DNA from 2 places in the Pseudomonas sp. NFX71 genome. Region 1 is predicted to be linked to the other one. Evidence: predicted binding sites of a transcription regulator. Region 1 holds the regulator's gene; the other holds the start of a gene.

The links. Region 1 encodes sigma-54, which starts transcription at its own class of promoters, with help from an activator protein. Its sites were predicted from a motif close to ANTGGCATNNANNTTGCTNT; they were not measured.
Region 2: ACM1ZW_RS04350 (pilin) is a predicted target of sigma-54. The motif match lies at 4,735-4,754, and genes of this name have one in related genera.

What each region holds. Positions count from the first base shown of each region.
Region 1 is NZ_CP182230.1:2,913,800-2,920,979, reverse strand. It holds gene mlaE (lipid asymmetry maintenance ABC transporter permease subunit MlaE) at 1-34, opposite strand, end outside; gene ACM1ZW_RS13360 (ATP-binding cassette domain-containing protein) at 34-843, opposite strand; gene ACM1ZW_RS13355 (KpsF/GutQ family sugar-phosphate isomerase) at 1,119-2,093, shown strand; gene ACM1ZW_RS13350 (KdsC family phosphatase) at 2,093-2,617, shown strand; gene lptC (LPS export ABC transporter periplasmic protein LptC) at 2,625-3,197, shown strand; gene lptA (lipopolysaccharide transport periplasmic protein LptA) at 3,184-3,732, shown strand; gene lptB (LPS export ABC transporter ATP-binding protein) at 3,732-4,457, shown strand; gene ACM1ZW_RS13330 (RNA polymerase factor sigma-54) at 4,643-6,136, shown strand; gene hpf (ribosome hibernation-promoting factor, HPF/YfiA family) at 6,211-6,519, shown strand; gene ptsN (PTS IIA-like nitrogen regulatory protein PtsN) at 6,532-6,996, shown strand; gene rapZ (RNase adapter RapZ) at 6,999-7,180, shown strand, end outside.
Region 2 is NZ_CP182230.1:942,010-949,189, forward strand. It holds gene ACM1ZW_RS04330 (class I SAM-dependent rRNA methyltransferase) at 1-38, shown strand, start outside; gene ACM1ZW_RS04335 (DUF748 domain-containing protein) at 132-3,083, shown strand; gene ACM1ZW_RS04340 (DUF2845 domain-containing protein) at 3,083-3,379, shown strand; gene ACM1ZW_RS04345 (BON domain-containing protein) at 3,616-3,972, opposite strand; gene ACM1ZW_RS04350 (pilin) at 4,278-4,688, opposite strand; gene pilB (type IV-A pilus assembly ATPase PilB) at 4,914-6,614, shown strand; gene ACM1ZW_RS04360 (type II secretion system F family protein) at 6,617-7,180, shown strand, end outside.

The DNA.
Region 1 (7,180 bases):
GACGTACGCGTTCTAATAGTGAAATCTTGCGCATCAACGCTTCCCCAGAAGATCTGCGCGGTAATCCGTCGCTGGAAAGTGGTATGCGACCGGACCGTCGGGATCGCCGGTCATGAATTGACGAATACGCGGCTCCTGCGAATTCATCAGCTCCTCGGGAGTGCCCTGCCCCAACACTTGCCCATCGCCCACCACATAAATGTAATCGGCAATGCTGGCCGTCTCGGCCAGATCGTGGGAAACCACGATACTGGTGATACCCAGCGCATCGTTGAGCAAACGGATCAGGCGCACCAACACGCCCATGGCGATAGGGTCCTGGCCGACGAAGGGTTCGTCATACATGAGAATCTGCGGATCAAGGGCAATCGCCCGCGCCAGCGCGACACGGCGCTTCATGCCGCCGGACAGCTCGTCAGGCATCAGGTCGATGGCGCCACGCAGGCCCACGGCCTGTAATTTGAGCAGGACGATGTCCCGGATCATTTCTTCCGGAAGCTCGGTATGAACGCGCAGGGGAAAGGCAACGTTCTCGAACACGTCGAGATCGGTAAACAGTGCGCCACTCTGAAACAGCACGCCCATGTGTTTACGCGCATCGAACAAATCACTGCGCGACAGTTTCGGCAGGTTCTGACCGTTGACCCAGACTTCGCCCTTGGTCGGACGCAATTGGGCGCCCATCAAACGCAACAGTGTGGTCTTGCCACACCCGGAAGGCCCCATGATGCCGGTGACCTTGCCGCGCGGAATACGGATATCGACGTTATTGAAAATGCTGCGCGCACCGCGCTTGAAGGTCAGTCCCTTCAGCTCGACCGCGTAGGCGTTATCGGCACTCATCTAAACTCCTTGCGATGCAGCCTCTCACTCGGACGCCTGACTTCCTTGCGAAAGCACATACCTCCCGGGCAGGCCGAACTGGCGGCGAACTATATCACTGCAAAGGCCAAGCGCCCAAGGGCCAAGCCTGGCCTTGTTCAGCAACCTGAGCGGTAAAAAGCTTTATTTAGAGGGATTCGGTAACAGGGAATGTCAAAGCGCGACGAACTTGCGTGAGGGTTTCGATCATTACCGCTATAATCGCCGCCTTTTCATCAGGCTATACGATTTCTGACATGAGCCAATCCAGCGACCTGATTCAATCAGCACAACGCACCATCCGCCTCGAACTGGAAGCCGTACAAGGCTTGCTGCCCCATATCGACGCAGATTTCGTACGCGCTTGCGAGATGATTCTGGCCAGCAAAGGCCGCGTAGTCGTGGTCGGCATGGGCAAATCCGGACATATCGGCAACAAGATTGCCGCTACCCTGGCCAGCACCGGCACCACGGCTTTCTTCGTGCACCCGGCCGAAGCCAGCCACGGCGACATGGGCATGATCACCCGTGACGACATCATCCTGGCCCTGTCGAACTCCGGTTCCACCAATGAAATCGTCACCCTGCTGCCGTTGATCAAACGCCTGGGCATCAAGTTGATCAGCGTGACCGGCAACCCCGACTCTCCGCTGGCCAAGGCCGCCGAAGTCAATCTCAACGTGCATGTCGAACACGAAGCCTGTCCGCTGAACCTGGCGCCGACATCGTCGACCACTGCCGCCCTGGTCATGGGCGACGCCCTGGCCGTTGCGCTGCTCGAAGCCCGCGGCTTTACCGCTGAAGACTTTGCCTTTTCCCACCCTGGTGGCGCGCTGGGCCGACGCCTGCTGTTGAAAGTGGAAAACGTCATGCATGCCGGGCAGGAGCTGCCGCAAGTCCAGCGCGGCACACTGCTCAAGGACGCGCTGATGGAAATGACCCGCAAGGGTCTGGGCATGACCGTCATCCTGGAAGCCGACGGCACACTCGCCGGGATCTTCACCGACGGCGATTTGCGTCGCACCCTGGATCGCAGCATCGATATTCACAGTGCGACGATCGACCAGGTCATGACCGCCCACGGCAAGACTGCCCGCGCCGAGATGCTCGCCGCCGAGGCCCTGAAAATCATGGAAGACCATAAAATCAACGCGCTGGTCGTGGTCGACAGCGAAGACCGTCCGGTCGGCGCCTTGAACATGCACGACTTGCTGCGTGCGGGAGTAATGTAATGAGCACGGACCTGCTGCAACGCGGCAAACAGATCAAACTGGCCGTCTTCGACGTCGATGGCGTCCTGACCGACGGGCGTTTGTACTTCCTTGAAGACGGCAGCGAATTCAAGACCTTCAACACGCTCGACGGCCAGGGTATCAAGATGTTGATGGCAGCCGGCGTACAGACCGCTATCATCAGCGGCCGCAAGACACCGGTGGTCGAGCGACGGGCAAAGAACCTCGGCATTCCCCACCTGTATCAGGGGCGCGAAGATAAACTGGTGGTGCTGGACGAACTTCTCGCCCAACTCAACCTAAGCTATGAGCAAGTCGCCTACCTTGGTGACGACCTGCCAGACCTGCCGGTGATTCGCCGCGTAGGCCTGGGCATGGCGGTGGCCAATGCCGCCGGCTTCGTGCGTGAACACGCCCATGGCATCACCCAGGCCCGTGGTGGCGAGGGTGCCGCCCGCGAATTCTGCGAATTGATCCTGCGCGCCCAGGGCCGCCTCGATGCGGCCAACGCCGCGTACCTGTGAGCCAACTATGCTGAGCAAGAAATTTCGCAACATCCTGGTGTTCGGTTGCATCGCAGCAATTTTTGCGGCGGTCGGCTACTGGAACATCAGCCCGGAACGCTTCCTCGACCAGCCGGTGGCAAAGGTCGATGAAAGCGCGATCGACTATTACGCACTCAACGCCCACAGCGTGCAGTACCTGCCGGACGGCAAACTGCAGTACGAAATGACGTCGGACAAGGTTGAACACCTGAAGGCGACCGAAGTGACGCTGTTGACCAATCCGGACCTGAACCTGTTCCGCGGCACCCAATTCCCCTGGCACGTCCAGAGCGAACACGGTGAAGTCAATCCGGATGGCACCCAGGTCGAGCTGATCGACTCGGTGCGCATCACCCGTTTCGACGAGAAAAACCGCAAGACCCTGATTACCACCACCCGCATGACAGTGTTCCCGCAGCAGCAATATGCGCAGACCGATCAACCCGTTAGAATCGACGGCGCTGGTGGTGTCTCGACTGGCAAGGGAATGAAAGCGTATTTGAAAGAAAGCAGGATACACCTGCTATCGAACGTAAGAGGACAGTATGAGGCTCGTTAAAACTCTCCCTATTTTGCTCGGTCTGGGCGCAGCACTGGGAAGCGTGAGCGCCTGGGCTCTGCCGAACGATCAACAGCAGCCTATCCGCATTCAGGCCGACGACGCCCAACTGGACGACAAGAATGGCGTTGCCACCTACACCGGCGATGTGATCATTACCCAGGGCTCGATGAAGGTTACCGGCAACAAGGTCACCATCACCCGCACCGCAGCCGGCGACATTGACGTCGTGACTTCGGTCGGCAACCTGGCCTACTTCGAGCAGTTGCAGACCGCTGGCGACACCAAACCAGTTCAGGGGTACGGCGTGACTATCCAGTACCACGCCTCCCAAGACCGCGTCGTGCTGATCGATAAGGCGAAAGTCATCGACAAGGACGGCAACGTTACCCAAGGCGAGAAAATCGTCTACGACACCAATAAAAAGCTCGCCAGCGCCGGCCGTGCCACAGGCACCAACGTGACCGAATCGCGCCCGCGGATCGACATGGTGATCCAGCCGAAAAAGAAAACCGAAGAGCAAAAGGCCCCGTAATGGCAACTCTGAAAGCTCAGCATCTGGCCAAGAGCTACAAGAGCCGCCAGGTCGTGCGCGACGTCAGCCTGTCCATCGACAGCGGTCAGATCGTCGGCCTGCTTGGTCCTAACGGCGCCGGCAAGACCACCTGCTTCTACATGATCGTCGGCCTCGTCCAGGCCGATCAGGGCCGCGTCCTGATCGACGATCTGGACGTCAGCCACCAGCCGATGCACGGTCGTGCGAAGGCCGGTATCGGCTATCTTCCACAAGAAGCGTCGATCTTCCGCAAACTCTCGGTTGCCGACAACATCATGGCAATCCTCGAGACCCGCAAGGAACTCGACAAGGCCGATCGCCGCAAAGAGCTGGAAAGCCTGCTGCAGGAATTCCACATCAGCCACATCCGGGACAACCTCGGCATGAGCCTGTCCGGTGGTGAACGCCGCCGCGTGGAAATCGCCCGTGCACTGGCAACCAACCCGAAATTCATCCTCCTCGACGAACCCTTCGCCGGTGTGGACCCGATTTCGGTGGGCGACATCAAGCAGATCATCTACCACCTCAAGGCCAAGGGCATTGGCGTGCTGATCACCGACCACAACGTCCGTGAGACCCTGGATATCTGCGAAACCGCCTACATCGTCAACGATGGCCAGCTGATCGCCGAAGGTGATTCTGCCACCATCCTGGCCAACGACCTCGTGAAAGAAGTCTATCTGGGCCATGAGTTCCGCCTGTAAGCATCAGGGCGTCTCTGGCTAGTCGCCGAGCGCTTGTCTCGATAAAAAATCAACAATTTTTTATTGTTACAGCGCTCTAGGCAAACGTTGCAGTTTCAGGCATATAATTTGCTTATGTTTGGCGCTCCGGCGCCCTGTAGTGGATGGCGCATGTGCGCCGGCGAATAAGGTGTTAAGCCCCTGCCATGAAACCATCGCTAGTCTTGAGAATGGGCCAGCAGCTGACGATGACACCGCAGCTGCAACAGGCCATCCGCCTGCTCCAATTGTCGACCCTGGACCTGCAACAGGAAATCCAGGAAGCCCTGGAGTCCAATCCGATGCTCGAACGCCAGGAAGAAGGCGACGACTTCGATAACGCCGACCCCTTGGCCGACAAAGCCGAACAGCAACCCAACGCCGATGTTTCAGAGCCCTCCTACCAGGAAACCGCCCCGACGGTGGACAACCTCGATGAGGGCGACTGGAACGAGCGCATTCCCAACGAACTGCCCGTCGACACCGCATGGGAAGACGTCTACCAGACCAGCGCCAGCAGCCTGCCGAGCAACGATGACGACGAGTGGGATTTCACCACCCGCACATCGGCCGGTGAAAGCCTGCAAAGCCATCTCTTGTGGCAATTGAACCTGGCGCCGATGTCCGACACCGATCGTCTGATCGCCGTGACCCTGATCGATTGCATCAACAACCAGGGCTACCTGGACGAAACCCTCGAGGAAATCCTCGAAGCTTTCGATCCGGAACTCGACATCGAACTGGACGAAATCGAAGCCGTCCTGCATCGCATCCAGCAATTCGAGCCGGCCGGCATCGGCGCCCGCAACCTTGGTGAATGCCTGCTGCTGCAATTGCGCCAGCTGCCCGCCAAGACGCCTTGGCTGGCCGAGGCCAAGCGCCTGGTCACCGACTATATCGACTTGCTCGGCAGCCGCGACTACAGCCAGCTGATGCGCCGCATGAAGCTGAAGGAAGACGAACTGCGCCAGGTCATCGAACTGGTACAGAGCCTCAACCCACGCCCTGGCTCGCAGATCGAGTCCAGTGAAGCCGAATACGTGGTCCCCGATGTGATCGTGCGCAAGGACAACGAGCGCTGGCTGGTAGAACTGAATCAGGAATCGGTACCGCGACTGCGGGTCAACGCTCAATACGCCGGTTTCGTGCGTCGCGCCGACACCAGCGCCGACAACACCTTCATGCGCAATCAGTTGCAAGAGGCCCGCTGGTTCATCAAGAGCCTGCAAAGCCGTAACGAAACCCTGATGAAAGTTGCCACCCAGATCGTCGAGCATCAACGCGGCTTTCTGGAATACGGCGACGAAGCGATGAAACCGCTGGTCCTGCATGACATCGCCGAAGCGGTGGGCATGCACGAATCGACGATTTCACGGGTGACCACGCAAAAATTCATGCATACCCCTCGGGGCATATATGAGCTGAAATACTTTTTCTCCAGCCACGTCAGCACCTCCGAAGGCGGCGAATGCTCGTCCACGGCGATCCGCGCGATCATCAAAAAACTGGTTGCTGCGGAAAATCAGAAAAAGCCGTTGAGTGACAGCAAGATCGCTGGTTTACTGGAGGCACAAGGCATTCAGGTGGCTCGCCGCACCGTCGCCAAGTACCGCGAATCCCTCGGGATCGCGCCTTCGAGCGAACGCAAGCGGTTGATGTAGAGCCACGCCACAGCGTTCCAGTGGTAGATCATCTGATCTACCGCTTTATGCACTGGCAACGAAGGAGAAGCTGTATGCAAGTCAACATCAGTGGACACCAACTGGAAGTGACCGAACCTCTTCGCACCTACATCGGCGAAAAACTCGAACGATTAGAGCGGCATTTCGACAAGATCACCAACGTGCAAGTCACGATGACGGTCGAGAAGCTGAAGCAGAAAATCGAAGCCACGCTGCATATTCCCGGCAATGAAGTGGTCGCAAACGCGGAACATACCGACATGTACGCGGCGATCGACGCGCTGACCGACAAGCTGGATAAACAACTCAAAAAGCATAAGGAAAAGACCCAAAGCCTCCTCCAGGGCGCGACCGGTCGTTAACACTCCCAACCCATGATCCTACTTGAAAGCATCCTGACCCCCGGCCGTTCCCTCGTGAACGTGCCGGGCGGCAGCAAAAAGAAAGCCCTCGAGCAAATTGCCAACCTTATCCATAAAGAAGTGCTGGATCTGGAGATGCAAGATGTCTTCGAGGCTTTGATTGCCCGTGAAAAACTTGGCTCGACCGGTTTTGGTAACGGCATCGCTATCCCCCACTGCCGCCTGAAAGGCTGCACCTCGCCCATCAGTGCCTTGATGCACCTGGATGCCCCCATCGATTTCGACGCCATCGACGGCGCCCCGGTTGACCTGCTGTTCGTTCTGCTGGTCCCGGAAGCGGCTACCGATGCGCACCTTGAATTGCTCCGGCAGATCGCCAGCATGCTTGATCGCAAGGAAGTCCGTGATCGCCTGCGCAGCGCACCGAGCAATGAAGCCTTGTATCAGGTTGTCCTGGACGAGCAAAACAGGCACTAATCATGCGCTTGATCATCGTCAGTGGCCGTTCCGGCTCAGGTAAAAGCACCGCGCTCGATGTTCTCGAGGACAACGGCTATTACTGCATCGACAACCTGCCCGCCGGGTTGCTGCCGGAACTGGCCGAGCGTGCGTTGATTCACACAGAGCTGGCGCAGCCGCTGGTTGCCGTCTCCATCGATGC
Region 2 (7,180 bases), 2.0 Mb from region 1:
AACAGCCACCGCTGAAAACCCTGATCCTGCAACTCTGAATCCCAAAGAAAATTTCAGATAAATCCTATAACGCAGGGTGGCTTCGGAACCGGATTCGCGTGCCATACTCCAACGCACTCCGATTCAGACAGATGAAGCCACACATGCCCAAAGGATTGATCCGCGCTATCGGCGCCCTGTTGACTGCTCTGGCCCTCTACAGCCTGCTGGGGTTTCTGATTTTGCCGGGCATCGCATTGCGGGTTGCCAACCAGCAACTGGCCAACTACGCCACGACGCCCGCCACGATTCAGCGAATCGAACTCAACCCCTTCAGCCTTGAAGTCACCCTATGGGGCCTGATCATCGGCGAGCCGGGCAAGGAACAGGTCGGCTTCGAACGCCTGTACGCCAACCTGCAGATCGACAGCCTCTGGACCAAAGCACTGCATCTGTCGGATATCGAGCTGGACAAACCCAAGACCGAAATCCTCTTTGGCAAGGACGGCAAGCTCAATCTGCTCGGTCTGTTCAACATCCCCGCCAGCGAACCGACCCCGGCCGACCCGGACGCCAAACCTTTTCCGCTGCGCATAGAGCGGATCAAACTGGCGGACGGTGTCGTGCACTTCAAGGACGATCGCCCCAGCGAAGCCATCGAGTTCCTCTACGACAAACTCGATTTCGAGCTGAACAACCTCAGCACCCTGCCCGAAGACAGCGCCGACATGACCCTTGTGGCCATCGGCCCGAACGGTGGGCAACTCGACTGGACCGGCAATTTCAGCCTGATCCCGATCGCCTCCGAAGGTAAGCTGAAAATCACCGACGGCCAGATGAAAGCCTTTTGGCCTTATGTGCGCGACGCGCTGCCGCTGGTGCTGGAAAACGGCGTGCTGAACCTGAGCACCGACTACAAGCTCAACTTGTCCAAGGAAACCGAACTGCTGCTGAGCAACGTAGCGGTCAGCGTCGCGCCTTTCGCCATCAATGCCCCGGACGGTCGACCGCTGGCGAAACTCGCGCGACTGGACATCACCGACACCACCGTGGACCTGGCCAAACAGCAAGTCGTGGTCGGCAAGATTCGCAGCAATAAACTGGAAACCTGGGCGGCGCTCGAAGCGGACGGCCAACTCGACTGGCAGAAACTGTTCGCCAGCCAACCGTCCAAGGAAGCTACGAAAGCCAAAGCCGAGCCCGTCAGCACGCCGGCAGCCGCCGACTCGCCGAAAGCGCCTGCCGCGCCGAGCAAGCCTTGGCAGGTAGTGCTCAAGGACGTGCAACTGCGCGATTACCAGGTGCACCTGGCTGATCGAAAAGCGCAACCCGCCGTGACGCTGGACCTGACCCCGCTGAACCTGGACCTGCAGAATTTCGACAGCCTCAATGGCTCGCCCTTTACCCTCAAGCTCGACACCGGCGTGGGCAAGCAAGGCAAGATCACCGCCGATGGCGAGGTCAATCTGGCCCCGGTCAGCGCCAGGCTCAACGTGCAGACCAAGGACATCGACCTGCGGGTTGCCCAGTCCTACATCAACCCGTTCATTCGCCTCGAACTGCGCAGCGGCATGCTCGGCAGCGACCTCGCAGTCAACCTGAAAAGCACCGAGCCGTTGGCGCTGAGCGTGACAGGACGCGCGCAAATCGATCAGCTGCACACCCTCGACACCCTGAAAACCCGCGACTTTCTCAAGTGGCAGCAGGTGGTGGTCGAAGGCTTGAATTATCAGCACGGCGACAGCCTGTCGATCGACCGGATCAACCTGTTCCAGCCCTATGTGCGCTTCATGATCAACGATGACCGCACCACCAACGTCGATGACCTGCTGATCCCGCAGCCGCCCGACTCCGGGGCCAAAACGGCCGCCGCCAAACCCGCCGCCAGCAAGGACAAACCGCTGGGCATCCACATTGGCGGGGTTGCCATCAATGACGGCTCGGCCAACTTTGCCGACTTCAGTCTGACCCCGAACTTCGCCACCGCCGTGCAACAGCTCAACGGCCAGATCGGCACCATCGACAGCCGTCAGGCGAAACCGGCGACCGTGGACATCAAAGGCAAGGTCGATCGCTACGCACCGGTGACCATCAAGGGCTCGGTCAATCCGTTCGACCCAATGGCCAGCCTCGACATCGCCACCAGTTTCAAACGCGTCGAGCTGACCACGCTGACGCCCTACTCCGGCAAGTTCGCCGGCTACCGTATCCGCAAGGGTCGGCTCAATCTCGACCTGCATTACCTGATCACCAAAGGTCAGCTCAAGGCTGAAAACAAAGTGGTGGTCGAGCAGTTGCAGCTCGGTGAAAAGGTCGACAGCCCGGACGCCGTCAGCCTGCCGTTGAAACTGGCGATTGCCCTGCTCAAGGACGTCGACGGCAAGATTTCCATCGAACTGCCGGTCACCGGCGACCTCAACAATCCACAATTCAGCGTCATGCCGATTGTCTGGCAGACCCTGCGCAACCTGATCGTCAAGGCCGCCGCCGCGCCGTTCAAAATGATCGGCGGACTGGTCAGTGGCGGTGGCTCGGAAGACCTGGGCACGGTGTCGTTCGCACCAGGTTCCAGCGACCTGAGCAAGGAGGCCGAGGGCTCGTTGGTCAAACTGTCCCAGGCCCTCAAGGAACGTCCGGCGTTGCGCCTGGAAATCGAAGGCACCGCTGCCGCCAGCAGTGATGGTCCGCCGATCGCCGAGCAACGCCTGGAGCGGGAATACCAGTACAACTACTACAAAATGCTCCAGCGTCGCGGCGACAAGGTGCCGGCGCAGGCTTCGCTGCTGCAAGTACCGGACAGCGAGAAAGGCCCGCTGCTGGAAGGCATCTACCGCACTCGCCTGAAAACCCAGCCACCCGCCGAATGGAAGGATCTGGGCAAGGAAGAACGCACCGCGAAAATGCGCGCGGACGTGATCAAGTTCTGGAGTACCAGCGACGTGCTGTTGCGCCAACTGGGCCAGGACCGTGCCAGCAGCATCAAGGATTATCTGGTCGACAAGGGACAGTTGGCCGACGACCGCGTGTATTTCATCGACGCCAGCCTCGGCGAAGCGGAAAGTGACGGCAAGGTGGTGACACCACTGCATCTGGACGCCGAGTGATGATCAAACAATTGCTGGTCGGCCTGACCCTGGCACTCGCGGCCAGTCAGGCTTCGGCCGCCGATACCCTGCGTTGCGGCAGTCAGTTGGTCAGCGTCGGGGACAGGTCCAGCGAGGTGCTGCAGAAGTGCGGTGAGCCGGTCAGCCGCGACCTGTTGGGCTACAAGCGCAGTGCCAATCGCCGGGAAGAATTCCAGGTCGAGGAATGGACCTACGGACCCAGCGGCGGGATGTACCAGTATCTGCGGTTTGAAGGGAATCGGTTGAAGCAGATCACCAGCAAGCGCGGTAACTGAAGAGCAAAAGATCGCAGCCTTCGGCAGCGCCTACAGGGAATGTGGATATCTGTAGGCGCTGTCGAAGGCAGCGATCTTTTTTTGTGCGCCCACAATAGAACAGGCCCCGAACACGAATGTCCGGGGCCTGTAATGGCCACATCCTTGTGGCCGTCGCATGAACTCTCAAGTCGCGGCGGACGTATGACTCGGCCCGTCTACCGCGTCTTCTCCCGGTCCAGGCGAGAAGTCTTGCCTTACTCGGCTTTCAGGCCGTCAGCGGAGACCGCTTTGACGCCTTTGATTTTCTTGGTGATGGCCACAGCAGTGGCTTTCTGAGCGTCAGTCACCGCGACGGTAGACGACAGGGAAACAACACCTTTGTTGGTTTCAACCTTGATGTCGGTACCAGGAATGCCTTTTTCGGTCACCAGGTCAGCTTTGACTTTGGTGGTGATCCAGGTGTCAGAGGTTGCTTCTTTGGCTTCTGTCACTTCACCAGCAGCCAGCACCATTGGGGACTGGGTAGCCTGGGTGGTTTGAGCAAATGCAGCGTTGGCCATGGTCAGGGTCAGCGCGGTAGCAGTAGCGGCAGCGATAGCGAACTTCTTCATACGAGTAACTCCTGTTTTTTCATAAAGTCTGCTGCATGTCTTGTCAGCAGGGTTACTGGGTATATTGCGAACGCTGTGCCAAGTTTGAGACAGATAAAAAATCGTTATAAATCAATGATATATATAAAAGTGAAATTTTCGGAATCATGCAAATTGCATGACTTTGAAAATATGTACATGCAAGTTGCGGGTTTTGGCGTGGGCCTAAGGCCATGAATTCTCGGGGTTTTCTTTTTTTCCTTTGGGCTATCAAAAAAAATGCCCCGTTTTAACGGGGCATATTTCAAGCGAGGCAGAACAGGCTCTTAGTTAGCAACACATCCGCCTGGGGCATAGTCGGCATCGACCTTGGTCGTACACGCCCAGCCGGTTGTCGGGTCGCGGGTCAGCGTAATGGTCTTGCTAAGAACTGGCGCTGGCGCATTAAGAATCGTGCAACCGATAGTACCTTTGCCGTCAGAGGCTGTACCCGAAGCAGTGATCGTGCAATTGGTGGTAGGCGACGTGCCACCCACTTTGGCCAAATCCGGATTGACCCCCTGATTCAGCACATCTTCAAAATTCACTTTTAAAGCAGAAATCTCAGCAAGCCCGGCCGTAACTTTGGCCCGGGCCTGATATTTCGAATAAGCCGGCAACGCAAATGTCGCCAGAATCCCGATGATCGCCACCACGATCAGCAGTTCGATCAGCGTAAAACCTTTTTGAGTATTCATAGACAAGCTCCATGCATGAGTCGACATCTCATGATCTGAATTAGCCGCAGCACAGCCCGTGCCAATCCGTTAATCCCCTGTTAACGGGGCGCGAGAACAACGCGACGCTTTTGTCTGCACCCAAGGTCCGCACTAACTGACACTTTTTGTCACCAGAGCAGCGCTGGTTTGGCTCCTTGGGTTGACTAGGCTATAAGTCATGAACTGTCTGCGTCCGGTATCCCAATGAATGACATCGCCCTTAGCGGTCTGGCCAAGCAATTGGTCATGGCCGAACTGCTCACTGACAAAAGCGCGCAACAGGCGTATCAGCAAGCCCAACGCCAGAAACTCTCCCTGGTCAGTTATCTGGTGCAGAACAAACTGGTGAAAAGCCGTCAGATCGCCGAGATCGCCTCCGAGCATTTCGGCATGGCGCTGCTGGACCTCCACTGCCTGGACAAAGAGTCCCAACCCAAAGGGCTGGTCAGCGAAAAACTGCTTCGCCAGCACAACGCCCTGCCCCTCTGGCGGCGCGGCAACAAGTTGTTCGTCGGCGTTTCCGACCCGACCAATTACCAGGCCATCAACGATATCCAGTTCAGCACCGGGCTGAACACCGAAGCCATCCTGGTGGAGGACGACAAGCTCAGCGACGCCATCGAGAAATTTTTCGACAGCCACAATTCCGGCCTCGAAGACATGGCTGACGTCGACCTCGATGGCGTCGACATCGAGTCGATCGACGACCGCAACCAGGACGCCATCGCCGGGCAAGACGCCGACGACGCGCCGGTGGTGCGCTTTGTCCACAAGATGTTGCTCGACGCAATCAAGAGCGGCTCATCCGACCTGCACTTCGAACCCTACGAGAAAACCTACCGCGTGCGGATGCGCACCGACGGCATGTTGCGTGAAGTCGCCAAGCCACCGATTCAACTGGCCAACCGCATCGCCGCGCGCCTGAAAGTTATGGCCAGCCTCGACATCTCCGAGCGACGCAAACCCCAGGACGGGCGGATCAAGATGCGCCTGTCCAAGAGCAAGTCCATCGACTTCCGGGTCAATACCCTGCCGACCCTGTGGGGCGAGAAAGTGGTGATCCGGATCCTCGACCCGTCCAGCGCCCAAATGGGCATCGACGCCCTCGGGTACGAGCCGGACCAGAAAGACCTGTACATGGCCGCACTGAAGCAGCCACAAGGGATGATCCTGGTGACCGGGCCTACCGGTTCGGGCAAGACCGTGTCGCTCTATACCGGGCTGAATATCCTCAACACCGTGGACATCAATATCTCCACCGCCGAAGATCCGGTGGAGATCAACATGGAAGGCATCAACCAGGTCAACGTCAACCCCAAGCAGGGGCTGGGCTTTGCCCAGGCGCTGCGTTCGTTTTTGCGCCAGGACCCGGATGTGATCATGGTCGGCGAGATCCGTGACCTGGAAACCGCGGAGATCGCCATCAAGGCCGCCCAGACCGGTCACCTGGTGCTGTCGACCCTGCACACCAACAGCGCCGCGGAAACCCTGACCCGCCTGCACAACATGGGCATTCAGGGGTTCAACATCGCCACCTCGGTCAGTCTGATCATCGCCCAGCGCCTTGCGCGCAAACTGTGCAGCCATTGCAAGAGACCCATCGATATTCCCCGCGAGGCGTTGATCAAGGAAGGCTTCCCCGAGGAACGCATTGGCTCGTTCACGATCTATGAACCGGTCGGTTGCGACCAGTGCAACGTTGGCTACAAGGGGCGCGTGGGAATTTATGAAGTGGTGAAGAACACACCGGACCTGCAACGGCTGATCATGGCCGAAGGCAATTCGCTGGAAATCGATATCCAGATGCGCAAGGACGGCTTCAACGACCTGCGTACTTCCGGGCTGATCAAGGCCATGCAAGGCATCACCAGCCTTGAAGAAATCAACCGGGTCACCAAGGACTGAACATGGCAGTCAAAGCAGCGAAAATCAGCGTTTACGCCTGGGAAGGCACGGATAAAAAAGGCACGAAAATGACCGGCGAACTCAGCGGTCAGAACCCGGCGCTGATCAAGGCGCAATTGCGCAAGCAAGGCATCAATCCCGGCAAGGTGCGCAAGAAGTCCGCCGCGATTTTCAGCCTCGGCCAACGCATCAAGGCGCATGACATTGCCCTGTTCACCCGGCAGATGGCGACCATGATGAAAGCCGGGGTGCCGCTGTTGCAGTCGTTCGACATCATCGGCGAAGGCTTCGATAACCCGGCCATGCGCAAACTGGTGGACGACGTGAAACAGGAGGTCGCGGCGGGCAACAGTTTCGCCGCTGCCCTGCGTAAAAAACCGCAGTATTTCGATGAGCTCTACTGCAACCTGGTGGATGCCGGCGAACAGGCCGGCGCGCTGGACACCCTGTTGGAGCGCGTCGCGACCTACAAGGAAAAGAGCGAAAGCCTCAAGGCCAAGATCAAGAAAGCCATGACGTATCCCCTGGCCGTGGTGTTCGTCGCGATCATCGTCACCGGCATTCTG